Regions from separate parts of the Enterobacter sp. B79-1 genome, predicted to be linked through region 4. Evidence: predicted binding sites of a transcription regulator. Region 4 holds the regulator's gene; each other region holds the start of a gene.
The links. Region 4 encodes CRP, which controls carbon source genes, mostly activating them, when cyclic AMP is high. Its sites were predicted from a motif close to ATGTGANNNNNNTCACAT; they were not measured.
Positions count from the first base shown of each region.

Region 1: a site for CRP is predicted at 2,191-2,208, ahead of AC2T6E_RS12220 (glycine dehydrogenase). Genes of this name have one in related genera too.
Region 2: a site for CRP is predicted at 5,371-5,388, ahead of rhaS (HTH-type transcriptional activator RhaS). Genes of this name have one in related genera too.
Region 3: a site for CRP is predicted at 3,983-4,000, ahead of AC2T6E_RS18940 (YfcZ/YiiS family protein). Genes of this name have one in related genera too.

Region 1 is NZ_JBYAZJ010000003.1:378,407-386,325, reverse strand. Features, by position in the region: gene pmbA (metalloprotease PmbA) at 1-1,239, shown strand, start outside; gene cybC (cytochrome b562) at 1,278-1,664, shown strand; gene AC2T6E_RS12225 (Hok/Gef family protein) at 1,735-1,857, opposite strand; gene AC2T6E_RS12220 (glycine dehydrogenase) at 2,309-2,647, shown strand; gene AC2T6E_RS12215 (SFCGS family glycine-rich protein) at 2,658-3,020, shown strand; gene AC2T6E_RS12210 (DUF4312 family protein) at 3,023-3,322, shown strand; gene AC2T6E_RS12205 (DUF4311 domain-containing protein) at 3,345-4,121, shown strand; gene AC2T6E_RS12200 (DUF4310 family protein) at 4,135-4,776, shown strand; gene AC2T6E_RS12195 (amidohydrolase/deacetylase family metallohydrolase) at 4,819-5,952, shown strand; gene AC2T6E_RS12190 (DgaE family pyridoxal phosphate-dependent ammonia lyase) at 5,936-7,054, shown strand; gene dagF (2-dehydro-3-deoxy-phosphogluconate aldolase) at 7,051-7,791, shown strand; gene AC2T6E_RS12180 (lactonase family protein) at 7,828-7,919, shown strand, end outside.
Region 2 is NZ_JBYAZJ010000010.1:54,843-62,761, forward strand. Features, by position in the region: gene AC2T6E_RS21075 (sugar ABC transporter ATP-binding protein) at 1-415, opposite strand, end outside; gene rhaS (rhamnose ABC transporter substrate-binding protein) at 493-1,479, opposite strand; gene rhaD (rhamnulose-1-phosphate aldolase) at 1,562-2,392, opposite strand; gene rhaA (L-rhamnose isomerase) at 2,490-3,749, opposite strand; gene rhaB (rhamnulokinase) at 3,746-5,215, opposite strand; gene rhaS (HTH-type transcriptional activator RhaS) at 5,517-6,353, shown strand; gene rhaR (HTH-type transcriptional activator RhaR) at 6,427-7,275, shown strand; gene rhaT (L-rhamnose/proton symporter RhaT) at 7,276-7,919, opposite strand, start outside.
Region 3 is NZ_JBYAZJ010000008.1:26,237-34,155, forward strand. Features, by position in the region: gene fadJ (fatty acid oxidation complex subunit alpha FadJ) at 1-2,036, opposite strand, end outside; gene fadI (acetyl-CoA C-acyltransferase FadI) at 2,036-3,346, opposite strand; gene AC2T6E_RS18940 (YfcZ/YiiS family protein) at 3,593-3,877, opposite strand; gene fadL (long-chain fatty acid transporter FadL) at 4,250-5,533, shown strand; gene mlaA (phospholipid-binding lipoprotein MlaA) at 5,579-6,331, opposite strand; gene AC2T6E_RS18955 (formate/nitrite transporter family protein) at 6,647-7,576, shown strand; tRNA gene AC2T6E_RS18960 (tRNA-Arg) at 7,652-7,723, shown strand; gene AC2T6E_RS18965 (diguanylate cyclase) at 7,750-7,919, opposite strand, start outside.
Region 4 is NZ_JBYAZJ010000009.1:182,528-190,446, forward strand. Features, by position in the region: gene AC2T6E_RS20670 (YccS/YhfK family putative transporter) at 1-1,846, opposite strand, end outside; gene crp (cAMP-activated global transcriptional regulator CRP) at 1,904-2,536, opposite strand; gene AC2T6E_RS20680 (OsmC family protein) at 2,848-3,252, shown strand; gene AC2T6E_RS20685 (phosphoribulokinase) at 3,339-4,208, opposite strand; gene AC2T6E_RS20690 (YheU family protein) at 4,239-4,457, opposite strand; gene AC2T6E_RS20695 (hydrolase) at 4,454-5,476, opposite strand; gene mdcA (malonate decarboxylase subunit alpha) at 5,705-7,360, shown strand; gene AC2T6E_RS20705 (triphosphoribosyl-dephospho-CoA synthase) at 7,360-7,919, shown strand, end outside.

The DNA of each region.
Region 1 (7,919 bases), on a different contig from region 4:
GCGGTCAGCAAAACCACCGGCATCAGCGTGAGCACCCGCTATGGCGAAGTGGAGAATGTCGAATTCAACAGCGATGGCGCGCTTGGGATCACGGTGTATCACCAGAATCGCAAAGGCAGCGCGTCATCCACCGATCTCAGTCCGGATGCCATCGCCCGTACGGTGCAGGCGGCGCTGGATATCGCCCGTTATACCTCTCCTGATCCTTACGCAGGCGTGGCGGATAAAGAGCTGCTGGCGTTTGATGCGCCGGATCTCGATCTTTTCCACCCGGCGGAAGTGACTCCGGACGACGCCATAGAACTGGCCGCGCGCGCCGAGCAGGCTTCCCTGCAGGCCGATAAGCGCATCACTAATACCGAAGGCGGCAGCTTCAATAGCCATTACGGCATCAAAGTCTTTGGCAACAGCCACGGCATGCTGCAGGGCTACTGCTCTACCCGCCACTCGCTCTCCAGCTGCGTCATCGCCGAAGAGAACGGAGACATGGAGCGTGACTACGCCTACACCATTGGCCGCGCGCTGGGGGATTTGCAGTCTCCTGAGTGGGTGGGTAAAGAGTGTGCCGAACGCACGCTGTCTCGCTTGTCACCGCGCAAACTCTCCACCATGAAGGCCCCGGTCATCTTTGCTAATGAAGTGGCAACCGGCCTGTTTGGCCATCTGGTGGGCGCTATCGCGGGCGGCTCGGTGTACCGTAAATCGACATTTCTGCTCGACTCGCTGGGCAAGCAGATCCTGCCGGAATGGCTGACCATTGAAGAGCATCCGCACCTGCTGAAAGGGCTGGCCTCCACGCCGTTCGACAGTGAAGGCGTGCGCACCGAACGTCGCGATATTATCAAAGACGGTATTCTGACCCAGTGGCTGCTGACCAATTACTCCGCGCGCAAGCTGGGGCTGAAAAGCACCGGTCACGCGGGCGGGATCCACAACTGGCGCATTGCCGGCCAGGGCCTCAACTTTGAGCAGATGCTGAAAGAGATGGGCACTGGCCTGGTCGTCACTGAACTGATGGGCCAGGGCGTAAGCGGCATCACCGGCGACTACTCGCGCGGCGCGGCGGGCTTCTGGGTCGAAAACGGCGAAATTCAGTATCCGGTGAGCGAAATCACCATCGCGGGTAACCTGAAGGATATGTGGCGCAACATCGTTACGATCGGTAACGATATTGAAACACGTAGCAATATACAGTGTGGTTCAGTTCTTCTGCCCGAAATGAAAATTGCGGGTCAATAAAGATAGCGTTTTGTTAATAATAAAAAAGGAAGTGAGCAATGCGTAAACATCTGTTAGCGATCGTCGCGGCTTCAACGCTGGTTCTTGGTTCGTCTGCGTTTGCCGCCGATCTTGAAGACAACATGGACATCCTCAGTGAAAACCTGAAGGTGGTGCAGAAAACGGACAATGCGGCGGACATGAAAGACGCCTTGACCAAAATGCGTGAAGCGGCGCTGGATGCGCAAAAAGCAACCCCGCCGAAGCTGGAAAGCAAAGCGGCAGACAGTGCAGAGATGAAAGACTATCGCCACGGCTTTGACGTGCTGGTCGGCCAGATCGACGGTGCGCTGAAGCTGGCTAACGAAGGCAAGGTGAAGGAAGCCCAGGCGGCGGCCGACCAGTTTGTGGCGACGCGCAACACCTATCATAAAAAGTATCGTTAATTGGGTGCCTGAGCTGTACGTCCTTCCTCCGTATGCGGAGGCGCATTACGCGCCCCCGCATCTTTGCTCCCTACTTACCGGAGCGACACTCCATCCGCGCGGTCACTTCAAGCGAGCCGTTTCGAAAACGGATCTCGCACAGTGTTTTCCTCGTCACCAGCGTTAAGATGATTATCGTCAAAGAAATAATCATCAAAACCCCGATACTTGGGTTTCTGCGTTTCATGGATGCCTCCTTGCTGTAAAGCGGGCGAGGTAGCAAACATCACGTGGCTAGACGTGTCGTTTACAGCCCCGTCCTGATTTAAATTCAGGTAGGGGCTTTCCACTTTCCGTCCCATGCCTGAGACGGTCAGTCTCAAGCACCCGTCGCCACTCTAGCGAATCCCCATAAGAAAACCTTATCCACGTCACATTTCTACGAGCTTGCTCGTAATCTTTTCCACTTCGCTGACCTGTTCATTGCCGCTGAATAGCGTGATATTCATCACGTAAATACAGCGGTCTATCCAGATTCACCGCATTTATGTGGCACAGATCACTGCTGCTGCTCGCCTTTCCACTTCGAAGTGGAAAACAACTCGCTACAAACAATTCCCCTGCAACGTTAGTTTTATTCCAGAGCCATTAACGGGGTAAGACCAGTGATTAACGGAGCGGTAATGAACGACGTTGGGGAACAGGCGGAGCAAACAGAACAGCTCGCGAACACCATGCTGCAGCAGGTTTATGCCCTGCTGGCCCGGCACGACATCATCCCTAACGCAGTGCAGGAGCAGATGCTGACCTCCCACGTTCGCGCGATGGCGCACCGGTCCGTGACCGGCGAGCCGCTGCCGGAGGTAGAAGCGGAGCTGTTCGACGAAATTTCACCAGATTCAATGCAACTTGCCCGTGAAGTGGTAGCGCAGTTTGGCAACCTTCCTGATGAAGAAGCCTGGCTGCTCTCCGTTCACTTCGAAGTCGCGAAAGACAACCTTTAAGGAGCAACACATGGAACAGATTACAGTCGTGATTGGCGATCGCCTGGGCAAAGGTCAGAAAGTGGCAGCCGGTGTGGAAAAAGCAGGTGGACGCGCGGTTGTCGTACCGGGCATGGCCGCGGACATGAAGCTTGGCGACATGATGAAAGCGGAAAACGCCACCTTCGGCATCTCCTTCTGCGGCAGCGGCGGCGCGGGTGCCATCACGGCGCAAACCAAATATGGCTACAAAGCGAAATACGGCATGCGTTCCGTGGAAGAGGGCGTGACTGCCATCAACGAAGGCTGCAACGTGCTGGGCTTTGGCTTTATGGATAAAGAAGAGCTGGGCGAGCGTCTGGTGCAGGCGTGGCAGAAGAAATACGGCGCATAAGCATGAAAGAACAGTTCTCAACCACGGTGAGAGTGAAGGGAAAAGGCGACGCCAAAGCGCGCGCCTTTGCCGACGCGCTCAACCACGTACAGGCCGCGGTGATGAAAGCCTCACCGCATATCTTACTGCGTATTGAGCCACAGGATGTGCAGGTTGTTCAGGCGCAAGAAGAGGTGCGTAAAGAAGCGTTTCTGTTCTTCTTTTTGCGCCGGGAAAGACGCACCTACAGCGTGGAGCTGGATGTGACCGTCAACGTGACCGCTATCAATCTTGACCAGGTGGATTTCGTCACGCAACGTTGATTATTCATAAAAGGGCAGACTGATGTTCTTAATTATATTAATAAAATCGCTCATCATTGGCGGCCTGGTTGGCGTCGGTGTGGGGGCCGGGGCTGCACGCATGTTTCATGCGCCTACCACACAGGGTATGGGCGCGTTTCGTACGTTGGGGGAACTGAACTCCTGTGAAGGGGATCCGGCGTCCCACTTCTCCTTTGGGTTAGGTTTCTTCTTTAACGCCTGGGCCTCTTCCGTGGCCGCAGGTGCCTTCACACAGGACGTTGACCACCGCATCATCCCGAACTGGGGTGCTGCTGCACTGATGATTAAAAACCGTAACGTCGGTGAAACGCTGCACGATCCCCGCAAAATGGCGATTGCCTGCGGTGTGATCGGCATGATCGTCGTGACCTTCCTTAACCTTACCGCCTCCTCCGTGCCGGCAGCGCTTCAGGTCACCGCCGTGAAGGTGCTGGTGCCTGCGGCTAACCTGCTGGTGAACACCGTCATGCCGGTGATCTTCTGGCTGGCGGCCATCGACGCGGGTAAAAAATCGGGCTTCTGGGCGACCATTTTCGGCGGCGCAGCGCAGCTGATCATGGGCAACGCCGTACCGGGCCTGGTGCTGGGGATCCTGATCGGTAAAGGCGTGGAAGAGAGCGGCTGGAACCACGTCACCAAAGTGATGATGGCGGCCATCGTCCTGCTCTTCGTGCTGAGCGGCTTCTTCCGCGGCTTCGACATGAAGATGATCGAATCCTTCCATCTGACCGTGCCGAACTGGCTCGACATGATCCACAACTCGCTCAGCGGTAAATAACAGGAGCCTCTACATGGAACAGAATAAAGGTTTTTGGTATGCCGACTGGTCGTTCCCGATCTTCGTTGGCCTGCTCTCCTCCGGCGTCTTTGCCGGAACGCACATGTACTACCTCTACGGCATCGGCGCGTTTAACGAAGTGGCCTTCGTGGCGATGCTGAAAGCGGGGATGGATACCGGCGTCTACGGCGCGGTGGCAGCGTTCGGCGCAAGCTTCCTGTTCGCCCGTATTATCGAAGGCTCGCTGGTCGGTATTCTCGACATCGGCGGGGCGATCCAGACTGGCGTAGGCCTCGGCGTACCGGCGCTGCTGCTGGGCGCGGGGATCATGTTCCCGGTGACCAACTTCATTGCCGCGCTGATTACCGGCCTGGTGATTGGTCTGGCGATTGGCTACGTCATCATCCTGGCGCGTAAGTTCACCATCAACCAGAGCAACTCTACCTACGGTGCAGACGTGATGATGGGCGCGGGTAACGCCTCCGGCCGCTTCCTCGGGCCGTTGATTATCCTCAGCGCCATGACCGCCTCCATTCCTATCGGCGTCGGTTCCCTGCTGGGTGCGCTGGTGTTCTACATCTGGCAGAAGCCGATCACCGGTGGCGCGATCCTCGGCGCGATGCTGTTGGGCTGGCTGTTCCCGGTCGCCCTTTAATACCCGCGGGCGCTCAGGCGCCCGCCTTATCAGGAGATCCTCATGTTTGATTTACTCCTGCGCCGTGCGCGCCTTGCCGACGATACCCTGACCGATATCGCCATTCAGGACGGGAAGATCGCGGCGCTGGGCGACATTGACGCCCCCGCGCATAAAACGGTTGAGCTGAACGGCGACGTATTCGTCAGCGCAGGCTGGATTGACTCCCACGTTCACTGCTACCCGAACTCCCCGATTTACCACGACGAACCGGACAGCGTCGGCATTGCCACCGGCGTCACCACCGTGGTGGACGCGGGCAGTACCGGTGCCGACGACGTGGACGATTTCTACGACATCACCCGCAAAGCCTCTACCGAGGTGTTTGCCCTGCTGAACATCTCCCGCGTGGGGCTGATTGCCCAAAACGAACTGGCCAACATGGCGAATATCGACGCCGACGCGGTGAAGCAGGCGGTGAAGCGCCACCCTGATTTTATCGTCGGCCTGAAGGCGCGTATGAGCAGCAGCGTGGTCGGTGAAAACGGCATCACGCCGCTGGAGCGCGCCAAGGCCATTCAGAAAGAGAACGGCGACCTGCCGCTGATGGTGCACATTGGCAACAACCCGCCGAACCTCGACGAAATTGCCGAGCTGCTGAGCTCCGGCGACATCATCACCCACTGCTACAACGGCAAACCCAACCGCATTCTGACGCCATCCGGCGAGCTGCGCGCCTCCATCACCTCCGCCCTGAAGCGCGGCGTGCGCCTGGACGTCGGCCACGGTACGGCGAGCTTCAGCTTTGAGGTGGCGAAACGCGCCATCGCGATGGGCATTCTGCCGCACACCATCAGCTCGGATATCTACTGCCGCAACCGCATCAACGGCCCGGTCGGCTCGCTGGCAAGCGTGATGTCAAAATTCCTCGCCATCGGCATGTCGCTGCCGCAGGTGATTGACTGCGTGACCGCGAACGCCGCCGACGGCCTGCGCCTGGCGCATAAAGGCCGCATTCAGCCGGGTCTCGATGCCGACCTGACGCTGTTCACCCTTAAACGTCAGCCGACGATGCTGACGGATGCCGAAAACGACAGCCTGCAGGCTGAACACATTCTGGTGCCGCTTGCCGCGATCCGCGCGGGCAAGGGCTACATGACCGAACAAGGGAGCACGGAACATGCCTTCGATTTATGAGAAGTACAACTTAAAGCAGGTTATCAACACCTCCGGCCGCATGACGGCGCTGGGCGTCTCCACGCCGCGCCCGGAAGTGGTGCAGGCGGCGATGGACGGCATGAATCACTATTTCGAGATGAAGGATCTGGTTAACAAAACCGGGGAATACATTGCGAAGCTGCTGGACGTGGAAGGCGCGACGGTGGTTTCCTGCGCGTCGGCGGGCATTGCCCAGTCCGTGGCGGCGGTGCTGGTGAAAGACAGCGACTGGCTGCTGGAAAACCTGCACGTCACCCCGATTGAGAACAACGAAATCGTCCTGCCGAAAGGCCACAACGTCAACTTTGGCGCGCCGGTGGGCACCATGGTGGCGCTGGGCGGCGGCAAGCTGGTGGAAGCGGGCTACGCCAACGAATGCTCTGCCGATCAGCTGGCGGCGGCGATCACCCCACGCACGGCGGCGATCCTCTACATCAAATCGCACCACTGCGTGCAGAAAAGCATGCTCAGCGTCGAGCAGGCGGCGGTCGTGGCGCGCAAGCACGATCTCCCGCTGATCGTCGATGCGGCAGCGGAAGAAGATCTTCACGCCTACTACCGCTCCGGCGCCGATCTGGTGATCTACAGCGGCGCGAAGGCGATCGAAGGGCCAACCAGCGGGCTGGTGATCGGCAAAACTCAATATGTTGAATGGGTGAAGCGTCAGACGGCGGGCATTGGCCGCGCCATGAAAGTGGGCAAAGAGGGCATTCTCGGCCTGACCTGCGCCATCGAACACTACCTGACGGCGACCAAAGAGAGCGGCGCTGAGATGGTGGCGAAGATGACGCCGTTTATCGACGCGCTCAACACCCTGAACGGCGTGACCGCGCGCGTGGTCTGGGACAGCGCCGGTCGCGATATCGCCCGCACCGAGATTAAGTTCGACGAAGCCGCAACCGGCGTCGGCACCGGCGATCTGGTGGCGAAGCTGAAGCAGGGCGAATACGCCATTTACTTCCGTGGCTACAAGGCCAACGAAGGGATTATCGAGGCGGACGTGCGCAGCGTGAATGCTGACCAGCTGAACATCGTCTACCGCCGCATTAGCGAAGTATTAGGACAGGAGAAAAAAGCATGAAACTGACCCCCAACTTTTACCGTGACCGCGTCTGCCTGAACGTGCTGGCAGGATCGAAAGCCAACGCCAGCGCCATTTACGAGGCGGCGGAAGGTCACGTGCTGGTGGGCGTGCTCTCCAAAAATTACCCGGACGTGGCGAGCGCCGTTGCTGATATGCGTGAATATGCCGCGCTGATTGATAACGCGCTCTCCGTCGGCCTGGGCGCGGGGGATCCGAACCAGTCGGCGATGGTGAGTGAAATCTCCCGCCAGGTGCAGCCGCAGCACGTCAATCAGGTCTTCACCGGCGTGGCCACCAGCCGCGCGCTGCTGGGGCAGAACGAGTCCGTGGTCAACGGTCTGGTCTCCCCGACCGGCACCGTCGGGATGGTCAAAATCTCCACCGGCCCGCTGAGCAGCACGGCCCCGGACGGCATCGTGCCGGTTGAAACCGCGATTGCCCTGCTGAAGGATTTCGGCGGCAGCTCCATCAAGTACTTCCCGATGGGCGGCCTGAAGTGCCGTGACGAGTACAAAGCGGTGGCGGAAGCCTGCGCCCGTCACGATTTCTGGCTGGAGCCAACCGGAGGTATCGATCTGGAAAACTATGAGGAGATCCTGCAGATCGCCCTCGACGCGGGCGTGAGCAAAATCATCCCGCATATCTACAGCTCGATTATCGACAAAGCCAGCGGCGATACGCGTCCGGAAGACGTGCGTACGCTGCTGGCGATGACGAAGAAGCTGGTGAAGTAAAATAAAACCTTACCGCACACACCTGAAGGAGCCACCATGCACACCCGTACCCTGCTTGTCGCTTCACTCTCAATGTTCGCCACCACCGCTATCGCCCAGACGCAATACGCCTGGGTGGGCACCTACAA
Region 2 (7,919 bases), on a different contig from region 4:
TCGCGCGCGGGTCGATTTGCACCTCAAGACGGCTGAGGATCGCCTGCGCCCGGCGGTGCATCTCCGGCCAGTCGAGCGTTTTCAGAAAGCCTTTGTAGAGGTACTGCCCGACAAAGATATTTTCGGTGACCGAAAGTTCATCGAACAGGACGGTTTCCTGATGAATAGCGGTGATGCCGATCTTATGCGCCGAGTCCGGTGTCGGGAGGTGAACGGGGATCGCTTTGTAGAGGATCTCGCCCTCGTCGGGCTGGTAAATGCCGGTCATCACTTTAACCAGCGTCGACTTGCCCGCGCCGTTTTCGCCAATAAGCGCCGTCACTTTGCCGGGCCAGAGCGCAAGCTGCACGTTCTCAAGGGCACGCACGCCGGGGAACACCTTGGTGATGCCAGAAAGCTGTAGCAATGGGGTCATGATAGTTCTCCGTAGATTACCCCTCACCCTAACCCTCGCCCCTTTGGGGAGAGGGGGTGGGGTGAGGGGGGAAAGGATCAAAAGATTTTCGAGAACTTATCAATATTGCTGGCATCGTAGACGAACGGCTCGGCCATCGCCCCGTTGCCGTCGGCATCCAGCTTCACTTTGCCCAGCTTGCCCATGCTGGCCTCGCCCTTCGTGGCGGTGCCTTTCACCAGATCGTCTGCTAAATAGGTTGCCGCATAGCCCAGGTCAATCGGGTTCCAGATGGCAAAGCTTTTGCTCGCGCCGGATTTCACCGCGCCCGCCATTTCAGACGGCAGGCCTAACCCGGTGACGTACACTTTGCCGATCTTGCCCTGGTCTTTCACCGCCTGCGCCGCAGCGACAATGCCCACGGACGACGGTGAAACGATCACTTTCAAATCAGGGTAGGTTTTCAGCAGGCCGACCGCCTCGCGATAGCTTTTATCAGAGAGATCGTCGCCGTAGGCCACGGTCACCAGATTGACCGACGGGTACTTCGGCAGCACCTTTTTCATCTCCGCAATCCAGGTGTTCTGGTTGGTGGAAGTTGGCGTTGCGCTCAGCACCGCCACGTCGCCTTTCTCGACGTTCAGCGCCTTCAGCGCGTCGGCGGCGAGCTTGACGTTGGTTTCACCAATCAGGGCGTTATTGGACGGGTTCAGGTGGATCTGACGCCCGGCTTTCGCTACGCCAGAATCCCACGACACCACCTTGATGCCGCGCTGCATCGCTTTTTTCAGTACTGGGACCAAGGCGTCCGGATCGTTCGCGGAAATCGCGATCGCATCCACGCCCTGGGCGATCAGTCCGTTCAGCACCTCGATCTGCGCTTCTGCCGTGGTGGTGGTCGGGCCGGTATAAATCACTTTTACATCGCCTAACTCTTTGGCCGCCTCCTGCGCGCCGACGTTCGCTGCTTCGAAGAATCCATTCCCTAAGGACTTCGCCACCAGGGCGATTTTCACTTCAGCTAAAGCGGAACCGGACAACGCCAGAGCGGCAACGGTGAGGATCAAGCTTGTCTTTATTTTCATTGCTTTTACTCCACTGACTTGAGTTAGTTGTAGGGATTGCAGGTGGTTTTCGCCCCGTCTCGGTGAGCGGGGCGCGATGTTGTTATGGGTACAGATCTAACGCGGACTGCATCGGGGTGACGCTAAAGCGTTTGCCCAGGGCGATCAGCTCTTCCCGGGTGATGGTCTGCTTCATGCCGCCCATGGAATAGACCTTCACCAGCACCTCCGCGGATTTCTCGGCGGTGTCGATCAGGCCAAAGGTTTCATCAAGCGTAGGGCCGCTGCCAAACACGCCGTGGAACGGCCACAGCACCAGTGAATGTTTTTGCATATCCACGGCGGTTGCCTGGCCAATTTCGTCGGTACCCGGCACCATCCACGGCAAAATGCCGACGCCGTCCGGGAACACCACCAGACACTCGGTGCTGCCTTCCCACAGCTTGCGGGTAATAAAATCAGCGCTGTTTTCCAGCACGTAGGTCAGGGCGATCAGGTTGGTGGCGTGACAGTGCATGATCACGCGGTCTTTGCCGTTGGTGGCCTTAATGCGCTCGCAGTGGGAGAGGAAGTGTGCCGGCAGTTCAGAGGTTGGCACCGCTTCATCGGTCAGACCCCACAGAATGTGGTAGCCCGCGCCGTCGCTGTCCACCTTCACCACGCCGAGGTTGGCCTGCGGGTCGAGCTGGACGTTACGGAAAAACTTCCCAGAACCGGTGACGATAAACGGCGTGTTGGCGAGCAGCGGCATCGGCTGGCTCAGTGCGATATAGCGCGGCTTCTGGTGGAAATCGGCCGCGAAGGGTTCGATATCCGCGTCGTCCAGGCGCAGCGTCAGGTTGCCGCCGTTGCGCTCGTCCCAACCCTTCAGCCAGGCGTCAGAGGTGGCTTTGATCATGCCCTGGACGAACCAGGAAGTGGTGATGGTCTGCATTCTGTGTTTCCTTTGAAAATGCCGGGTGGCGCTACGCTTACCCGGCCTACTTTTACCTGTAGGCCCGGCAAGCAACGCGCCGCCGGGCGATGTTTTTTTACTGACGAGCGGCAAGAACGTCTTTCTCATACGCCCGCACGTTGTCCAGCCACTGGCTGCCCGCAGGCGCATCGTTACGCTGGCAGTACATTTCCCACACCGCCTGCCACGGCAGGGATTTCTGCTCTTCCAGCAGCGCCAGACGCGCGGTGTAGTCACCGTTAGCCTCCAGCTGTTTCAGCGTGGCGACAGGCTCCAGCAGCGCCCGCAGCAGGGCTTTCTTCATGTTGCGGGTGCCGATAACCCACGCTGCGATGCGGTTGATGGAGGCATCGAAGAAGTCGAGGCCGATGTGGACGCGGTCAAAGAGGTCGTGGCGGATGATTTCGCTCGCAATCGCCTGGGTTTCGTCATCCAGCAGCACCACGTGGTCGCTGTCCCAGCGCACCGGGCGGCTGACGTGCAGCAGCAGGCGCGGCACGTAGAGCATGGCAGCGGAGATTTTGTCGGAGATCACCTCGGTCGGATGGAAGTGACCGGCATCCAGGCACAGCGCGGTCTGGCGGCTGGTGGCGTACCCCATGTAGAACTCGTTCGAACCGACGGTGTAGCTCTCGGCGCCAATGCCGAACAGCTTGCTCTCCACGGCGTCGATGTGGTGCGCCGGGTCCAGCTTCTCGCTGATGGCCTCATCCAGCGCGGCCAGCAGGCGCTGGCGCGGAGCCAGACGGTCGACGGTGATGTCCTTCATGCCGTCCGGGATCCAGATGTTCATCACCGACGGCGTGCCGAGCTGCTCGCCAAAGTACGCAGACACGCGGCGGCTGGCCTTCACGTGGTCGATCCAGAACTGACGGATTTCATCGTCCGCGTGGGCGAGGGTAAAACCGTCCGCGCTCAGCGGATGCGAGAAGCAGGACGGGTTGAAATCCAGGCCCAGCTTATTGGCTTTTGCCCACTCCACCCAGTTCTTAAAGTGTTCCGGTTTGATTTCGTTGCGCGCCACCGGCTCGTCGGATTCGAGGTAAATCGCGTGCAGGTTCAGGCGCTTTGGTCCCGGGATCAGGCTCAGGGCCAGCTCCAGGTCGGCGCGCAGCTCGGTCGCGTTACGCGCTTTGCCCGGATAATTACCCGTGGCCTGAATACCACCCGTCAGGGAACCGCCCGGGTTCTCGAAACCGGCGACGTCATCGCCCTGCCAGCAGTGCATAGAGACGGGAAGACGGTCGAGCTGGCGCAGGGCCTCTTCGACATCCACGCCGACGGCGGCGAAACGCTGTTTAGCCAGGTCCCAGGCTTGTTCTAATTGAGTGGTCATGCGCAAAGCTCCTTAGTCAGTCGTTTTTGCTGAAACTGCGCCCGGTAGCGGGCAATCTCATGGCAGGGATTGGGGGTGAAGGTGGTCAGGCTGGCGTTCGCCGCCACCACCGAACGGAAGTCGTCAACGTTGGAGAGTTCGTCCAGCGTCATCAGCTGAATGCCGATATTGCCGAGCGTAGAAGCCTCTACAGGGCCCGCCACCACGGTGATGCCGCAGGCATCCGCGCAAAGCTGGTTCAGCAGCTGGTTCTGACAGCCGCCGCCCACGATGTGCAGCTGGCTGAACGGCTTGCCGCGCAGATCGGCTAGCTCGCTGAGGATGTCGGCATACAGCAGGGCGAGGCTGTCAAAAATGCAGCGCGCGAGCTCTGCCGGGCTGGACGGCACCGGCTGCCCGGCGGCGAAACAGGCGGTCTGGATTTCGGCGCTCATGTGCGCCGGGTTGATAAAGCGGTTATCGTTCGGGTTGATCAGGAAGGTGCAGGCCTTCAGCGTTTCGGTCTCCGCGATAAGCGCAGGCAGGTCGGTAACGTTTTGCTCTTTCAGCACGCGCTGGAGCAGCCACAGGCCCATGATATTTTTCAGCACGCGATAGCGCCCTTCCGCACCACCTTCGTTAGTGATGTTCGCCGCCATCGCAGCATCGCTGGTGTACGGCGTTTTGCTCTCAAAGCCCATCAGCGACCAGGTGCCGGAAGAAAGGTATGCCGCGTCTTTGCTGGCGAGCGGCGAGGCAATGACCGCGCTGGCGGTATCGTGGCTGGCGACGGCAACGACGGGGATTTCATTCCCCTGGGGGCAAATCCACTGACCGATCACATTTCCGGGGTGCGTTGGCGTGCCGAACCAGGATGGCGATGCGCCCGTCCACGCCAGCAGGTTTTCGTCCCAGTTATCGGTGTTGATGTTCACCAGTTGGGTGGTGGTGGCGTTGGTGTATTCCCAGTTCATATTGCCGGTCAGGCGGTAGCTCAGGTAATCCGGGATCAGCAGCGCGTGGGCCACGTTCGTGACCAGCTCCGGCTGCTGCTCGACGAGAGCGCGCAGCTGGTACAGCGTGTTAAACGGCAGAAACTGAATGCCGCTGCGCCCGTAGATGTTGTCCTTGCCAAGCTGGGCGATGGCGTGCGCCATCAGGCCGTCGGTACGGCTGTCGCGGTAGGAGACGGGCAGGCCGACGCGCTCGCCGTTACCGTCCAGCAGCACATAGTCCACGCCCCAGGTATCAATACCGATGCTGTCGATACGAATGCCGTCGTTGCAGACGTTGTTCAGCCCGGTGCGGATCTCCGCCTCCAGGGCATCGATATCCCAGGTCTCAACACTGTCCTGCTTTTTCAGGCAGTTGGCGAAACGGTGCATTTCGCGAAGCGAAAGTGTGCGCTGGCTACAGTCCCAGATGGCGAGCATTACGCGGCCGCTGGAAGCGCCTAAATCAACAGCGACACAATGGCGAAAAGTCATGGTCGGATCCTTTCTTAATTCATTAGCGGTGAGTGTAAGAAAGGGAAGAAAAAGGCACCTTCTCGCCACTGACAGGCCAAATCCGGCGCTGGCAAGAAAGCAAAGATGAACGTGAGGGAGTTCACAGTTTCCAGTAATAGCGGGGTTTTCAGGCAGTGTGACGCTTACCGCATTTCCCGATCTTTCCGCTGGTTTCTTGAAAAACGGACAGCTTTTGCGAGGTTTGCTGCCGAAAATTTAAGGTGAGGGCGCAAGGCCTTAATTACTATTTTGAGAACATTTCTCATTGGTGGGGGCCGTTATGACCGTACTACACAGCGTGGATTTTTTCCCTGCAGGAGGGTCGCCCGTCGCGATTGAGCCGCGGCTCCCTCAGGCCGCGTTCCCGGAGCATCATCATGATTTTCATGAGATTGTGATTGTTGAGCACGGGACGGGCATTCACGTGTTTAACGGCCAGCCGTACACCATCAGCGGCGGCACCGTGTGCTTCGTGCGGGACCACGACAGGCACCTGTATGAACATACCGACAACCTGTGCCTGACCAACGTGCTCTATCGTTCCCCGGACGCGTTCCAGTTTCTCTCCGGGCTGAATCAGCTGCTGCCGCAGGAGCAGGACGGACACTATCCGTCGCACTGGCGGGTGAATCAGTCCACCTTACAGCAGGTGCGACAGCTGGTGAGCCAGATGGAGCAGAGCGAGGACGGGCCGGAGACGCACGTCATTGCCACCCGCGAGCTGCTGTTTATGCAGCTGCTGGTGCTGCTGCGCCGCAGTAGTCTGGTGGAGGGGCTGGAAAACAACGACGCCCGGCTGAACCATCTGATGGCCTGGCTGGAAGACCATTTCGCCGAAGATGTCTGCTGGGAAACGCTGGCGGATGATTTTTCGCTGTCGCTGCGCACTCTGCATCGCCAGCTGAAGCAGCACACCGGGCTGACGCCCCAGCGCTACCTTAACCGCCTGCGGTTAATCAAAGCGCGTCATCTTTTACGCCATACTGACGAAAGCGTCACGGATATCGCCTATCGCTGCGGTTTCGGCGACAGTAACCACTTTTCGACGCTTTTCCGTCGGGAGTTTAGCTGGTCTCCGCGCGATATTCGTCAGGGAAAAGACGCATTGCTTCAGTAACGCGAGGGCAGTCACCGTTTTATTGCCGCAATAAAGCTAATAATGTCAGGTTTTTCGGCACAGAGGTCGTGGTGTGGCTGCTCAGTTAATCCTTCGCAAAGATGATTTTTTTGCCTCCACGAGTCAGGCCGTCGCGGTGGCCGATCGCTACCCGCAAAACGTCTTTGCCGAGCATACCCACGAGTTTTGCGAGCTGGTGCTGGTGTGGCGCGGCAACGGCCTGCACGTCCTCAACGACCGACCCTACCGCATCACGCGCGGGGATCTGTTCTACATCCGCGCCGAAGATAAACACTCCTACGCCTCGGTTAACGACCTGGTGCTGCAAAACGTCATCTACTGCCCGGACAGGCTCAGGCTTAACGTCGACTGGGCGGCCAACATCCCCGGTTTTCTTGATGCCCGAGGAGAACCGCACTGGCGCTTAAGCAGCGGCGGCATGACCCAGGTTCGGCAGGTTATCTCTCAGCTGGAGCAGGAGAGTCAGAAGAGCGACCCGGTCGCCAACCAGATGGCGGAGCTGCTTTTCGCCCAGCTGGTGATGACGCTGAAACGCCACCGTTACGCCACCGACAACCCCTCCGCCACGACGCAGGAAGCGCTGCTGGATAAGCTCATCACCACGCTTGCGGGCAGCCTGAACAAAAGCTTCGTGCTGGAGAAATTCTGCGAGCAGGAGCAGTGCAGCGAGCGCGCGCTGCGCCAGCAGTTCCGCACCCAGACGGGGATGACGGTGAACCACTACCTGCGCCAGCTGCGCATCTGCCACGCCCAGTATCTGCTTCAGCATACGGAGCTGATGGTGAGTGAAGTGGCAATGCGCTGCGGCTTTGAGGACAGCAACTACTTTTCGGTGGTGTTTAACCGCGAGGTAGGGATGACGCCGGTTCAGTGGCGTCATCGCAGTCGAAAGGCGGCGTAGTCAGTTCGCCATGCCGAGGCCAACGATGTTGGCGGCAATGATAATCACCACGCAGCCCAGGCTCAGCACGCCCACTGGACGACGCCCGGCATTGTTCCACTCCTTCAGCACCAGTCCAACCAACCCGCCGCACAGCACGTAGAAGCTCATGTGCAGCATCCAGCTCATGTAGTCGTACTGCGCCGGAATGCTGGCGTGGCCCCAGGCGTAGAAGAAGAACTGCAGGTACCACATCAGGCCGCCGAGAGCGGAGAGCAGCACGTTAGTGATGATGAGCGGTTTTGCCAGCGAGAAATCGGCTTTTACCGACAGGTTCTTCACTTTTGCCAGACGAATGAAGCAGAAGCCGAGGTTCACCAGCGCGCCGCCGCCCATGATCACCACGTAGCTTGGCAGGGCAGCGTACAGCGGGTCAACGCCCAGCGCCGCGGCCGCTTCGTGCATCGGTTTGGCGGCGTTCATGGCGAACGACATGCCCGCCGAGAAGATGCCGCACATCACCGCCAGCAGCAGCCCTTTCTTCAGGTTGAAGTCTTCGGCCCTGATGCCCATCTTGCGCTCTTTCAGCTGGCCCGCGCGGGTGACGATACCCACGCCGATCACCGCGACCAGCACGCCCAGCAGCGTCATTCGTCCGCCCTGGG
Region 3 (7,919 bases), on a different contig from region 4:
TGCAGAATTGCAACCACTTCACCCGCCCCGAGGGTGTCCATATACCGGAACGGGCCGCCAAGGAACGGCGGGAAACCAATACCAAATACGGCACCGATGTCACCATCGCGTGCGCTTTTGATCACCTGTTCGCCGAAACAGCGCGCCGCTTCGTTGAGCATCATCATCACACAACGCTCAGCACACTGCGCTGACGACAGTTTTCCCTGACCGGTAACAGAAATAAGCCCATAAACCGCAGGGTCGACCTGTTTCTTGCTTTTACGCCCTTTTGCCCCGTAAAGATAGAAACCGCGTTCATTTTTTCTGCCTTTGCGATCGTCCTTCAAAATTGCAGAAACAATGTTTGCAGGGGGGCTAAAACGGTCTCCGTAAGCAGCTTCCAGTACAGGTATAATTTTAGTGCCGGTATCTATTCCTACCTCATCCAAAAGTTGGATTGGGCCGACAGGGAAACCAAACTTCACCAGCGCCTCATCGACGTGCTCAATCTTCTCCCCTTCCGTCAGCAACCGCATTGCTTCATTAATGTAGGGAGCCAGAATACGATTGACGTAGAAACCTGCTTTATCTGCCACGACAATCGGCGTTTTGCCCTGCTTTTTCGCGAGCTTGACCACCGTGGCAACGGTTTGCGGACTGGTGGTCGCGTGTGGAATAACCTCCACCAGCGGCATTTTTTCAACCGGGCTAAAGAAGTGCAGACCAATAACCTGTTCCGGTCGTGCGGCTTTCGCCGCGATGTCGCCAATCGGCAATGACGAGGTGTTTGAAGCAAAGATGGTATGCGGGGCGCAATGCTGTTCAACGTCTGCCACCATTTGCTGCTTGAGCGCCAGATCTTCAAACACGGCTTCTATCACCAGATCGCGATGTGCAAAACCGCGGTAGTCCGTGGTGCCAGTGATCATCGCGAGTGTTTTATCGCGCTCGCTTGCTTTGATATGGCGGCGTTTAACCTTCTGATCGAGGTTCTGCCAGCTGTACTGAAGCGCGTGGTTGATTCCCTTAGGATTAATGTCTTTGATACGCACCGGCAATTTGCCTTTGCTGGCAGTGACAAACGCAATTCCACCGCCCATCAGCCCGCCCCCCAGCACGCCAACGGCGCGCAGCGGCGCAGGCTCAGCTTCGCTTCCCGGATCTTTTTTGACGTCAGTGCTGGCAAAGAAGATGCTGCGCAGCGCCTGAGACTGCGGCGTCATCGCCAGTTCACCAAAGGCTTTTGCCTCGGCGGCATAACCGCTGCTGCTGCCCTGTGACAAGCCGGTTTCAATCACTTCAAGAATGCGCTTCGCCGCCGGGTAGTTGCCTTTGGTTTTTTGCTCGGTCTTTTTGCTTACCATGCTGAACAGGAGCGCGCGCCCCAGTGGCCCTGCCAGCACGCGCTCACGCACAGGAAGAGGACGTTTTGCCTGACGCCCTTTCAGGGCCAACTCAACGGCGGCCTCCAGCAAAATCGAGTGGGCAACCACTTCATCGACCAGACCCACTTTCAGCGCCTGACGGGCGCGCAGCTGCTTGCCGGTTAAGATCATCTCCAGCGCGGTACTCACCCCCACCAGACGCGGTAAACGCTGCGTTCCACCCGAGCCAGGTAACAGGCCTAACTGCACTTCCGGCAGGCCTAACACCGTTTTTGCATCATCGGTACAAATGCGGCTATGGCAGGCCAGCGCCAGCTCTAAACCGCCCCCCAGACAAGCGCCGTGTATGGCAGCAATCACCGGGAACGACAGGGCGTGGATCTCAGCCATCACCTGCTGCCCCTGACGCGCCAGCTCTTCGGCTTCCTGAGCGCTTTGCGCGCGGGCAATCATGTTGATATCGGCTCCGGCAATAAAGTTATCCGGCTTGGCCGAGATAAACACCAGACCGCGAATGGCTTTGTTTTCGCGGAGCTGTTTTAGCATCGCGCGCACCTGAACGCCAAATTCGGCCTTCAGGGTATTCATCTTTTCATCAGGCACATCAATAGTGATAACGGCCACGTTATCGAGGCGAACCGTCAGATTGAATGCAGATGGCATGTCCATTATTCAGCCTCCAGAACCATTGCTGCGCCAAGACCACCTGCCGCGCAGGCGGTAACGAGACCAAACCCACCGCCGCGGCGACGAAGTTCATGTAACGTTTGGGTAATCATACGCGCGCCCGTTGCCGCAAACGGATGGCCGTAGGCGATGGATCCGCCAAGCACGTTAAACTTACTCTGATCCACTTCGCCGGTCGCGTGGGCGCGGCCCAGTACATCGCGCGCGAAGCGCTCGCTTGCCAACAGCTGGATGTTTGCCAGGGTTTGTGCGGCAAAGGCTTCGTGCATATCGATCAGGGTTAAGTCAGCCAGCGTCAGCCCCGCGCGCTCCAGCGCCAGCGGCGTGGACCAGGCTGGACCTAACAACATGTCCTGCCAGACATCAATCGCCGTAAACGCATAGCTTCGCAAATAACCCAGCGGGGTGATGCCAAGCTCCTTCGCACGGGATTCGGTCATCAGGATCACGGCCGCAGCACCGTCCGTCAGAGGCGTACTGTTGGCCGCCGTAACGGTGCCATGTTTACGATCAAACGCCGGGCGCAGTTTTGCGTAATCCGCCAGCGTCGAGGTGCCGCGGATATTGTTATCTTCCACCAGAGGTTCGCGGAAAGGCGGGATGTAAGCCGTCATCACCTCGTCGGCAAGTTTGCCTTCCGACCAGGCCTTCGCAGCGAGCTGGTGCGAACGATGCGCCAGCGCATCCTGCTGTTCGCGGGTGATGCCGTAGGTCTTCGCCATCTGCTCAGCGGTATCGCCCATGCGCAGACCGGTTGAATATTCAGCCACCGCGGGCGGAACAGGCATCAGATCGCGCAGGCGTAAACGCGAGAAGAGTTTAAGTTTCTGGCCGGTCGTGCGGGCTTTGTTAGCATCCACGAGGATACGTGCCAGCTTTTTGCTGACCCCAATCGGCAGCACTGAAGAGGAGTCCGCCCCGCCCGCGATACCCGCGCGAATAGTCCCCGCCATCAGGCTTTCGGCCACGTTAGCCACCGCCTGAAAGCTGGTCGCGCAGGCGCGACTGACGCTGTAGGCATCGGTGTGCACATTCATTCCCGTGCCGAGAACAATTTCACGTGCAATGTTGGGGGCTTCAGGCATCTGCACGACCTGGCCGAAGACCAGCTGTTCGATGACCTCAGGCGGAATTTCGCTGCGAGCCAGCATCTCGCCTACGACTATTTTTCCCAGATCGACGGCCGGTATACCATGAAAGGCGGTTGCCTGACGCGCAAACGGCGTGCGCAACCCGCTAACAATGGCAATGCGATCACCTTGTCGGGTGATAAGCGGTAATGCCTGACTCATAACATTCCCCTGTAAAAAACTTTACACAAATATAAAGTGGTCTGACCTGATAACAGTCTTAACCATTTTTTTACATTCAGCCAATCGGGGAAGCATAAAAATGCGAGCTAAAACACAGAGAAGAAAAAGAAAATGCCCCTGCATGGCAGAGGCATTTGTGCGGTTTTGTTGCCGGGTGGCGGCGTTGCCTTACCCGGCCTACACGATCGTAGGCCCGTGCAAGCGAAGCGCCGCCGGGCAAAAGGATTAACGCAGGCCCAGCTGGAAAATCAGCGTTTCAGCTTCACACGCAAAAACAAAATCGATGTCCAGCTTCACGCCGCCGTCCACTTCGGTAAAGGTCGACTTGATTTCGCACGGATCGGATTCTACTTCACGCGCACGCTGACTCAGCGCGGCCAGGGTTTCTTCCGCTTCGGCACGGCTAGTGAATACACGGCTGTAAGACGCGGTGCAATCGGTGTTGTCCATGATGGTGCCAACATCCATACAGCAGCAAACCGGGGTTTCATCAGCACTGCATTTACTCATAGCTCAATTTCCTCTGTATTCGCGCGAAGCGCGAGATAAACACGATGCTGATATTTTACGCCCCGCCGTTGGCTCTCTCCAGCCGTTAATGACGCAAAATCGGATAAGTGAGCAATATCACACTAAAAAATGATCTAAAACAAAATTCACCCTTTCGGGTGAGTCTCGCTGGTCACAATTTTGCCAACCAGATCTCGTTTCAAGAAACATGTTTGAAAATATTAATAAACAAACTTGCAACATATTAGCTGGTCAGACCTATACTCACGCCACTGGTCTGATTTGTATGTCATACCTCAGACCCTACACTTCGCGCTCCTGTTACGGTATGTAACAATTATTGAATAAAAATAACTCAATGAGGTTATGGTCATGAGCCAGAAAACCCTGTTCAAAAAGACTGCGCTGGCAGTCGCAGTGGCAATCGTCTCAACGTCCGCCTGGTCAGCGGGCTTCCAGTTAAACGAATTTTCTTCCTCTGGCCTTGGCCGTGCATATTCCGGGGAAGGCGCTATTGCTGATGACGCAGGTAACGCAAGTCGTAACCCTGCGCTTATCATGATGTTCGATCGCCCGACCTTCTCTGCTGGTGCGGTTTACATCGATCCTGATGTCAATATTTCCGGCAAATCGCCTTTCACCGGCGCGAGCCTGAAAGCGGATAACATTGCGCCGACAGCGTGGGTACCTAACCTGCACTTCGTTGCGCCGATTAATGAACAATTTGGTTGGGGTGCGTCAGTCACCTCTAACTATGGTCTGGCAACCGAGTTCAATAACAATTACCCGGCAGGCGAATATGGGGGCAAAACCGATTTAACTACCCTCAACCTGAACCTGAGCGGCGCGTATCGTCTCAATGACAACTGGAGCTTCGGCCTGGGCTTTGATGCCGTCTACGCTGATGCCAAAATTGAGCGTTATACCGGTGAACAAACTGCCGCTCTGCCGAAAAACAGCAACAAGATCGCCAGCCTGAAGGGCGATGAGTGGGGCTACGGCTGGAACGCGGGTATTCTGTATGAGCTGGACAAAAATAACCGCTGGGGTCTGACCTATCGCTCAGAAGTGAAAATTGATTTCGATGGCGATTACAAAAGCGGCATCCTGAGCCCTGTAAACGGCATGGTTCCGGGTGCAGGCACCACCATCCCGTGGGGCACGTCAAACCAGACCGTACCAGGTTCACTGTCACTGCATCTGCCAGAAATGTGGGAAGTCTCCGGTTACAACCGCGTCGCACCACAGTGGGCTATTCACTATAGCCTGGCATACACCAGCTGGAGTCAGTTCGAAGAGTTGAAAGCGACCGGCACCAATGGTCAGACGCTGTTCTATAAGGACGAAAGTTTCCACGACGCATACCGTATTGCGCTGGGTACAACCTACTATATGGACGACAACTGGACGTTCCGTACCGGTATCGCTTTTGATGATAGCCCGGTTCCGGCTGATAAGCGCTCCATCTCCATCCCGGATCAGGACCGCTTCTGGCTGAGTGCTGGTGCAACCTATGCATTCAACGAGAATGCGTCAGTCGACGCTGGCGTCTCTTATATGCACGGTCAGAAAGTGACGTTCCAGGAAGGCCCTTACGAGTTCACCTCTGAAGGTAAAGCCTGGCTGTTCGGTACCAACTTCAACTACGCGTTCTAATTCGCGCAGGGATCAAAAAAGGTGAGCATCGCTCACCTTTTTTATTTATTCCGAATCGATATCTTTGAGTTCATTCTCGATGGCTTTCGCGTTCGGATTATCTTCCGGCTTCAGCTTGCCGCCATTGGCAATGAAGTCATGGTTCTGGAAGTACGCTTCACGCACCATGATATACGGATCGGAAGACTGGCGCAGCAGACCGTCAGAGTCCAGCAGTTGCGCACGCGTTTCAATCCCTTCCACCGTCCACTTACCAATCGACAGCGGCCAGGTCAGCCATGACAGCACAGGATACAGCGTATCCACCATATCGCCGCCATCATCACGCACGGTGAAACTGCCATAGAACGGCAGATGCACATACGGACCATAACCTACACCGTAATGCCCCAGCGTGCTGCCGAAACGGTGCGGCTGTTCACGCTGCAGTTTTGTGTTTGCCATGCCCGCGACATCAATGAAGCCGCCCATACCCAGCAGGGAGTTCAGGAAGAAGCGCGTAAAGTGCACCATCCCCTGATACGGGTCACCTTGCAGGAAATAGTTCACCATCACCGCTGGCTCTTCCAGGTTGCTGGTGAAATTGCTTAATCCATTACGCGCAGGTTGCGGAACATAATCGCGCCATGCCACCGCTACCGGGCGAACCACATACGGATCCAGCACGTTATAGTTGAAGCTGTACATCGAGCGGTTAAACCCTTCAAGAGGATCGGAGCGTCCCGTTTGCTCCCCGGAGCTGGCGCAGCCCACAAGCATCGTCGCGCCCAGCGCAAGCGCCGACAGCCGAAGTTTCATAATTATCTCCCTGTTCAGTATGGCTATCGTTGATTGCCATCCGTAACGGAGCATCTGGCGCTCCGTATGAAAACGTGCAAGTGATTGTAACAGCACGTTTCCCGATGTCTATGAGCACAATTACGGGCAGTAACCACCGTCACTCTGATCTCAGCATAGCCTGGCTTTAGGAATTCGTTTCGCTGGCAATTTTATAATGTCTTTGAAAGAGATGTATCACCTTTGTTGCCATTGCCACCAATTTAAGAGCATCCCCACAGGCATCACGATAAAAGCCGCTACGCTTAAAAGAAAGATCATCCTCCAGGAGCGGTTATGAAAGAAGTGGGCGAAGAAAAAATTGGCGAGAGCAATGAGGACGTAGAAATTGAGAGTGAGGAAAAAGAGCGTGGCGAGAAGATAGAAATTGACGAAGATCGCCTGCCCTCCCGTGCGATGGCGATCCACGAGCATATACGTCAGGATGGCGAAAAGGAGATGGAACGCGACGCCATGGCTCTGTTCTGGTCGGCCATTGCTGCCGGCCTCTCAATGGGGGCGTCGCTGCTGGCCAAAGGCATATTTCATGTCCAGCTGGAGGGCGTGCCGGGTGGTTTTTTACTGGAGAATCTTGGCTACACCTTCGGCTTTATCATCGTCATCATGGCGCGCCAGCAGCTCTTTACTGAAAACACCGTCACTGCCGTGCTGCCCGTGATGCAAAACCCTACCCTGGGCAATTTCGGCTTGCTGATGCGGCTCTGGAGCGTGGTATTGCTTGGGAATATCATTGGTACAGGCATCGCGGCCTGGGCCTTTGAGTATATGCCAATATTTGATGAGCCCACCCGGGATGCGTTTGTAAAAATTGGCATGGATGTGATGAAAAACACGCCCTTAGAGATGTTCTCGAATGCGATTATCTCCGGCTGGATCATCGCCACCATGGTGTGGATGTTCCCCTCGGCAGGCAGCGCAAAAATTGTGGTGATCATTCTGATGACCTGGCTGATTGCGCTCGCCGATACCACGCACATCGTGGTGGGTACCGTTGAAATTCTCTATCTGGTCTTTAATGGCACGCTACACTGGAGCGATTTCTTCTGGCCATTCGCCCTGCCGACGCTGGCGGGCAATATTTGCGGCGGGACCTTTATCTTCGCGCTGTTGAGCCATGCGCAAATCCGCAATGATATGTCGAACAAGCGTAAGGCCGAGCTCAAGGCGCAGGAAGATAATGAAAAATCGGCAAAAAAATCGGCCTGAATGGTGACTCTTTGAGCAGTCAGGCGGCAATGCGCTTAACGCAAAGTGTAAATAACGCTATACTCGTGCCGCCTCGTCCCCTTAGTTAAATGGATATAACGAGCCCCTCCTAAGGGCTAGTTGCAGGTTCGATTCCTGCAGGGGACACTTTCGTTCTTCCTGACTTCATAAAATCACTGCATTTTCCACAACTCCACGCAGTTCCGCCCGCGTCGTTTTGCACCATACAGCGCTTCATCCGCTGCCTGTATCAAACGTTCGTAGTCAGGATGCCCATTGAACATCGCCGCCCCGATTGAAAGGGAAAGAGAGATCGCCTCGCCGGTCGGGGAGCTAATCTTAA
Region 4 (7,919 bases):
CACACGACTGCAAATAGCGCTGCGCCAGATCCGGCGTCAGCATCGTGTGCTCGCGCGCCAGCGTGGTCATGGCGTTAATGTGCTCGACGATAAACTGGCTGTGTGTCACCCACAGCTTCATGTCTGCAAGATAGTGCGAGTTAAACCCCGGCTCCTGCATCGCCTGATTGAGCGAGTTAAACAGCGCGTTGTGCGCCTGGTTGACCTTCATCCGCTGATACGCCAGCGGGGAGGGCTGCGGATCGTCGCTGAGGATCAGGCGAATGGCCTGCTGGTCAGCTTCCAGCGCGTCATGGGCGTTCTGCCTGAGCAATCCGCTCTGCCACTGCGGCCACAGCCAGACCATACCGCCGAAGGCAATCAGGCAGCCAATCAGTGTATCGACCAGACGAGCCACGATAAACTGCTCGCCGTTGAGCGTGAGCAGCTGCAGGGTGTACACCGCCGTGACCGTAAAGCCCACCATCGCCCAGCCGTAATTTTTACGGATGATCAGATAGCTCACCATGGTGATCGCCAGCATCCCGACCAGCGTATAGCCTTCCGGCACGTGGAAGTGAAGCGTCACGCCCGCAATAATCAGCCCGGCTAGCGTTCCGCCAGCCCGGTGGAAGATACGCACTCGCGTGGCCCCGTAGCCGTTCTGCGTGACAAACAGCACGGTCATTAAGATCCAGTAGGGTTTAGGCAGGTGCAGCGCCATGCCCATCAGGCTGGCAATGCTCAGCATCACGCTTATCCGCGCCGCGTTGCGCAGGGCGGCGGATTTCAGTGACAGATAGCTTTTGAGCGCAGGCAGCAGCGGCAGACGTTTCTGCTTATCCGCCATCAGGTCGCGGGGATAAAGCGGGCGCTGCGTACGCAACACGCGGGCGATACGGCTGAAGTGCCAGGCGGCAAACTGGCCTACCGGGTTATCCGGATGCTGACGGGCGATTTTCTCCAGCGCGCCGAGCTGTTTATCCATGTTAAAACGCGTGGGGTAGCGGTGATAGAGAATATCGTCAGCCAGTACCCTAAGCCGCGCGGCGACGGTCTGGGCGTTCCAGCGGATCACTGCTTCTGCATGGCTGCGCTCTACCAGCTTTTGTACCTCCTGCGGGTGGTGAAGGCTAACGGAGATATGCTCCTGCAGGTCCAGCCCCACCTGGAAAGTGCGCAGCAGCCGTTTGTATTCGTGGTTCTTGTTGGCGGCAAGCATGTGCAGCTGCTGGTAGCACTGGCTAATCAGGTCGACAACCTTTTGCTGACGCGTCAGCAGCGGCGGCAGGGATTTCTCCGGGTCGGTATGCTGGGTGAGCAGGGTGTATTTGGCTTCACAGTAATCCGCAAGCTGCACATAGAGCAGGCTCAGGGATTCACGCAGCGGCTGTTCCCGCCAGAGCCAAAACCAGAACCAGTTAAACACCCCGTACCAGAGCGTGCCAAGGGCGTAGATCAGCAGTGGCTCCCACACCGGCATATTCCCGGCGAGGCTCAGGGTGAAGATAGCCGCAATCAGCGAGGCGGGCAGCAGGCGCGCGTGCAGCGAACTGATTTCCGCCGTCACGCCAAGCGTCATCGCCAGCACGGTCAGGATCAGGGGCAGCGGGATATCACGGGCAAGCAGGAGCTGTACGGCGAGACTACAGCCCGCAAACAGACAGCCACCGATAATCAGGCGTTTGAAAAAGCGCTTATGCGGCGTGTCCAGACCGGCAATGTTGCAGCAGGCGGGCACGAGGGAAAACAGCAGACCTTGCTGGAGGTGTCCGAGGATCAGGCCCACGGCCACAGGAAGGCACAACACCAGCGTTTGTCGCAGTGCGTAGTTAACTTCCGGGTGATAGATCAGCCTGCGCCACATGGGGAGTAGAGACAAAAACGGCGTGACACCTTGCGATGGCACGCCGTTTGAGCGGAATTAACGCGTTCCGTAAACCACGATGGTTTTACCGTGGGCGGAGATCAGGTTCTGGTCTTCCAGCATTTTCAGGATACGGCCCACTGTTTCACGGGAGCAACCGACGATCTGACCAATTTCCTGGCGGGTAATTTTAATTTGCATGCCGTCAGGGTGGGTCATGGCGTCTGGCTGTTTCGCCAGGTTAAGCAGGGTCTGCGCGATACGGCCGGTCACGTCCAGGAAGGCGAGGTTACCCACTTTCTCAGACGTCACCTGCAGACGGCGCGCCATCTGGGAAGAAAGACGCATCAGGATGTCAGGATTAACCTGAATCAGCTGACGGAATTTCTTGTAAGAAATTTCAGCCACTTCACATGCTGTCTTTGCACGAACCCAGGCGCTACGTTCCTGGCCCTCTTCAAACAGGCCCAGTTCACCGATGAAATCGCCCTGGTTCAGATAAGAAAGGATCATCTCTTTCCCTTCTTCATCTTTGATCAGCACTGCCACCGAGCCTTTAACGATGTAATACAACGTTTCCGCTTTTTCACCCTGGTGAATCAGCGTGCTCTTCGATGGGTACTTATGAATGTGGCAATGAGACAAGAACCATTCGAGAGTCGGGTCTGTTTGCGGTTTGCCAAGCACCATGCGCTGTTATCCTCTGTTATAAGCTGTCACCAGAGTCATAAGATGCATCCGGACTCTGGGGTTGCAATCGAATTCTTACCCATACCCTGGGAAGTCGGCTGTCGTAACGTTTCGCAGCCAGTAAAGTTTGATGTCCTCTGCATACATGTGTAACGTCAATGTATTACTGTAGCATCCAGAGTGTTTTAGCATAGCTTTTGCCGCGTGTCTCCTGGTGTCTCGCTTCAGCATGATGCAGGTCGCCTTCCGTTGCGAGAAATGTAATGCACGCGTAATCTGTCACCAAAAATGCAACGTTGGAGTTAATGAATATGCAAGCGCGTGTGAAATGGGTTGAAGGTTTAACGTTCCTGGGCGAATCCGCTTCTGGACATCAGATTTTGATGGACGGTAACTCCGGCGACAAAGCCCCAAGCCCGATGGAGATGGTGCTGATGGCGGCGGGCGGATGCAGCGCAATTGACGTGGTGTCGATTTTGCAAAAAGGTCGTCATGATGTGTCCGATTGCGAAGTGAAGCTTACTTCCGAACGACGCGAAGAGGCGCCACGCCTGTTCACGCACATTAATCTGCACTTTATCGTGACCGGTAAAGAACTGAAAGATGCCGCAGTATCACGCGCCGTAGACCTTTCTGCGGAGAAATATTGCTCTGTGGCGTTAATGCTGGAGAAAGCGGTAAAAATCACGCATTCGTATGAAGTGATCGAGGCTTAATCTTTTGGCGGGTGGCGCTTCGCTGACCCGCCCTACAAAAGCACGACCGTAGGCCCGGTAAGCGCAGCGCCACCGGGCAAAACAACTCACGCGATCTGCTTCCCTTCCATCAGTCGCTGGACCAGCGGCGTCATAATTAACTCCATCGCCAGCCCCATTTTTCCGCCCGGCACTACCAACGTATTCATATGCGAAATAAACGAGCCCTGCAGCATCGCCAGCAGCCAGGGGTAATCAATGCCTTCTAGATTGCGGAAATGGATGACGACAAAGCTCTCATCCAGCGACGGGATCGTTTTGGCCGCAAACGGGTTGGAGGTATCCACCGTCGGCACGCGCTGAAAGTTGATGTGGGTGCGGGAGAACTGCGGCGTCAGGAAGTTGATGTAATCCTCCATGGAGCGCACGACGGAATCCATCACCGCTTCGCGAGAATGCCCGCGCTCGCTCATGTCACGCGTCAGCTTCTGGATCCATTCAAGGTTAACAATCGGCACCACGCCGACCAGCAGATCTACGTGACGCGCGACGTCGTGTTGAGGCGTGACCACGCCGCCGTGTAGCCCTTCGTAAAACAGCACGTCGGTCGGCTCCGGCAGCGGCTGCCACGGGGTGAACGTCCCCGGCACCTGATTCCAGGGAACCGCTTCGTCGTAGGTGTGCAGGTATTTGCGGGACTGCCCGGTCCCGCTCTGCCCGTATTCGCGGAAGGTTTGTTCCAGCAGGCTGAAATCGTTGGCTTCCGGCCCGAAATAGCTGATGTGTTTGCCCAGATCGCGCGCCTTGCGGATGGCCATGTCCATTTCCGGGCGCGTATAGCGGTGAAAGCTATCGCCCTCCACTTCTGCCGCCCGTAGATTCAGCTGTGCGAAAATCTTGCGAAAGGCGAGGCTGGTGGTGGTGGTACCCGCACCACTTGAGCCCGTTACGGCAATAACCGGATGTCTGGCAGACATAGCAACTCCCTGACTGGAAAGGTTTACAGATCAGCCGTGAAACGCGTTGCGGTGCATGATATTGACCGTCTCATGCAGTTCGGACCACACCAGCACCACGTCGCCACTTTTCAGCTGGCGCTTAACATCGCTGACCTTTTGTTCGAGCGAACGTTCTTGTTCACCATAATCGGTGCCTTCACGTAATACAAAGCTTTCAATCAGATTATCGAGCGTTTCGGGAGCGAGATCCTGCCAGGGGATAATCATTTTTTACCGTCCAGAAAAGAGGTGAGCCAGTCAGGGATGCGGGTTTCCAGCCACATTTTCGGCCTGCGTAGCGTGCCGCCAACAAAGCCGACGTGCCCGCCGTACTCGGTGAGCTGATACTGCACGTTAGCCGGTAAATGCTCCGGTGCCGGAATAGAGTGATGATCCATAAACGGATCGTCTTTGGCGTGGATAATCAGCGTCGGCGTGGTGATTTGATTCAACAGCGGCATGGCGCTGCACTGACGGTAATAGTCAATCGCATCGGCAAAACCGTGGATCTTCGAGGTAATCAGATCGTCAAACTCGCGCAGACGCTTCACGCGCTTGAGCTGCTGCAGGCTAACCGGCAGGGTATCAGGGTAGGCCTTCAGCTTGCGCGCGGCGTTTGCCTTCAGCAGGTTGAGCAGGTAGCGCTGATAGACGCGGGAAAACCCTTTCTCCATATGGTAGCTGCACTGCTCGAGCATAAAGGGAGCGGAGACAATAACAGCGGCATCCAGCGGGACTGCATCACCTTCTTTCGCCAGCAGGCAGGCCAGCATATTACCGCCCAGCGAATAGCCCACCGCCGCCGTTGGCACCGTGCCAAAATTTTCTCTCAGCCAGTGTAAGAACCAGGTGCCGTCTTCGGTTTCACCGGAGTGGTAAATACGCTTCTGGCGATTCGGCTCGCCGCTGCAGCCGCGAAAATGCATCACCACCGCCAGCCAGCCGCGGGCTTTCGCCGCCTCGATTAAACCGTGGGCGTAGGGACTGTGCAGGCTGCCTTCCAGACCATGAAACACCACCAGGCGAGGTTTGTGTCGGGCCTGCTCCGGCGCTTCGCTCCAGGCGAGATCTAAAAAGTCGCCGTCCGGCAAATCCAGGCGCTGCCAGTGCGGGGTGAACTGCACCTTGCGGCGGATCAGGCGCGGCAGCATGGTTTGCAGGTGGGGGTTAGCCACGCCGCGCATGGGCACGAACTCTGCGCTCTCTTCGGCTGCAATGTCGAAGTCTGATGGAATGATTTGGGTCATAAGGGCGATGCTGATTCTTGTCAGAAATTTACTATACCTTCCGAATTGTACCCCGTTTAGCCTGGATTTCCGAACCATGAACTGATCCCGATCACAAATCTTTACCTTGATTATTACTCTCAGGCTAATGATTCAGCTCTACGCTTAATTGATGCCTTTCTCGCCAGAGCGCAGACTTTACTCAACGTTAAGCAAATCAGAATGATGTGCTGAATCAGGAGGTTAATAATGTTATCTGGGCAAACACCCACCCGGCAATGGAACACACGACGCAGCGAGAAAGCGCGTCGTCTGGCGTCCGTACCGGTGCAGGGCAAGGTACTGCCAACCGGCGATCTTGTCGCCATGCTGGAAAAACTGATCGCCCCGGGCGATAAAGTCGTGCTGGAAGGCAACAACCAGAAGCAGGCGGATTTCCTTTCCCGCTCGCTGGCTGAAGTGAACCCGCAAATCATTCACGACCTGCATATGATCATGCCGAGCGTTGGCCGCAGCGAGCATCTGGATATCTTTGAAAAAGGCATCGCCCGCAAGCTGGACTTCTCCTTCTCCGGGACTCAGAGCCTGCGTATCTCGCAGCTGCTGGAAGACGGTCAGCTCGAAATCGGTGCAATTCACACCTACATCGAACTCTACTCGCGCCTCTACGTCGACCTGTCCCCCAACGTGGCGCTGATTGCCGGTTTTAAAGCCGACCGCAAAGGCAACCTCTACACCGGGGCGAGTACCGAAGATACCCCGGCGCTGGTGGAAGCCGCCGCGTTCCACGACGGCATCGTCATCGCGCAGGTGAACGAGCTGGTGGACGACGAGTGCGATCTGCCGCGCGTCGATATTCCTGGCTCCTGGATCGACTACGTGGTCGTTGCGGACAAGCCGTTCTTTATCGAACCGCTGTTCACCCGCGACCCGCGCCTGATCAAACAGGAACATATCCTGATGGCGATGATGGCGATCAAAGGCATCTATGCGGAACACCAGGTGCAGTCCCTGAACCACGGTATCGGCTTTAACACCGCAGCGATTGAGCTGCTGCTGCCCACCTACGGCGAACAGCTCGGCCTGAAGGGCAAAATCTGTAAACACTGGACGCTGAACCCGCATCCGACGCTGATCCCCGCCATTGAAAGCGGCTGGGTGGAAAGCGTGCACTGCTTCGGCGGCGAGCTGGGGATGGAAGAGTACATCCGCGCCCGTCCTGATGTCTTCTTTACCGGTGCCGATGGCTCCATGCGTTCCAACCGCGCCTTCTGCCAGCTGGCAGGCCAGTACGCGGTGGATATGTTCATCGGCTCTACGCTGCAGGTTGACGGCTACGCCAACTCCTCAACGGTGACGCGCGGTCGTCTTTCCGGCTTCGGCGGTGCGCCAAACATGGGCCATGACCCGCACGGTCGTCGTCATGCGACCCCGGCCTGGCTGAACATGATCACCGAGCCTGACCCAATGCAGCGCGGTAAAAAACTCGTCGTGCAGATGGTCGAAACCTTCCAGGCGGGCGTGAAGCCGACCTTCGTGGAAAAACTTGATGCCGTTGACGTGGCGAAAGCCTCCGGCATGCCGCTGGCACCGGTGATGATTTACGGCGATGACGTGACGCACGTGCTGACGGAAGAGGGGATTGCTTACCTCTACCGGGCGAAAGATCTGGAAGAGCGTCGTGCCATGGTTGCCGCCGTCGCGGGGATCACCGATATCGGCCTGGGCGTTGACGCTAAACGCGTGGCGGAACTGCGCCAGAGCGGCAAGGTGGTGTATCCGGAAGATATGGGGATCCGTCGCACCGACGCCACCCGCTCTCTTCTGGCAGCCGGGAGCGTGTCTGACCTCGTTGAGTGGTCCGGCGGTCTGTATAACCCACCTGCGAAATTCCGGAGCTGGTAATGAAACTTCTGCCCCAGATTCAGGTTGAAGGCGGTGCCGAATGGCTGGCGCGAACCGCCACGCAGTGTCTGATTGACGAAGCACGACTAAGCCCGAAACCCGGTCTGGTGGACAGTCGGGGGAACGGCGCGCACCACGATTTATCCCTTGCGCTGATGGAGCGCTCCGCGCGCAGCCTGACCCCCACGTTTCAGGCGCTGGCGCAGCAGAGCTGGCAGCGTCCGGCGGACATTGCGCTTCGGCAAACCGTTGGCCGTCTTGGCCGCGAAGGCGAGCAGCAGATGATGGCAGCCACCGACGGGGTTAATACCCACCGTGGTGCGATCTGGGCGCTGGGATTGCTGGTGAGCGCGGTGGCGATGCTGGGCGGGGGGGCGACTGCGCAGGCCGTCGCGAATACCGCCGCTCAGCTGGCGAAACTCCCGGACGATGCGGCGCCGAAAGTGTTCAGCAAAGGGCTGCGCGCCACGCACCGCTACCGCGTGCCGGGCGCGCGCGAAGAGGCGCAGCAGGCGTTCCCGCACGTTATGCAGCGCGCGCTGCCGCAGCTTCGCCTCAG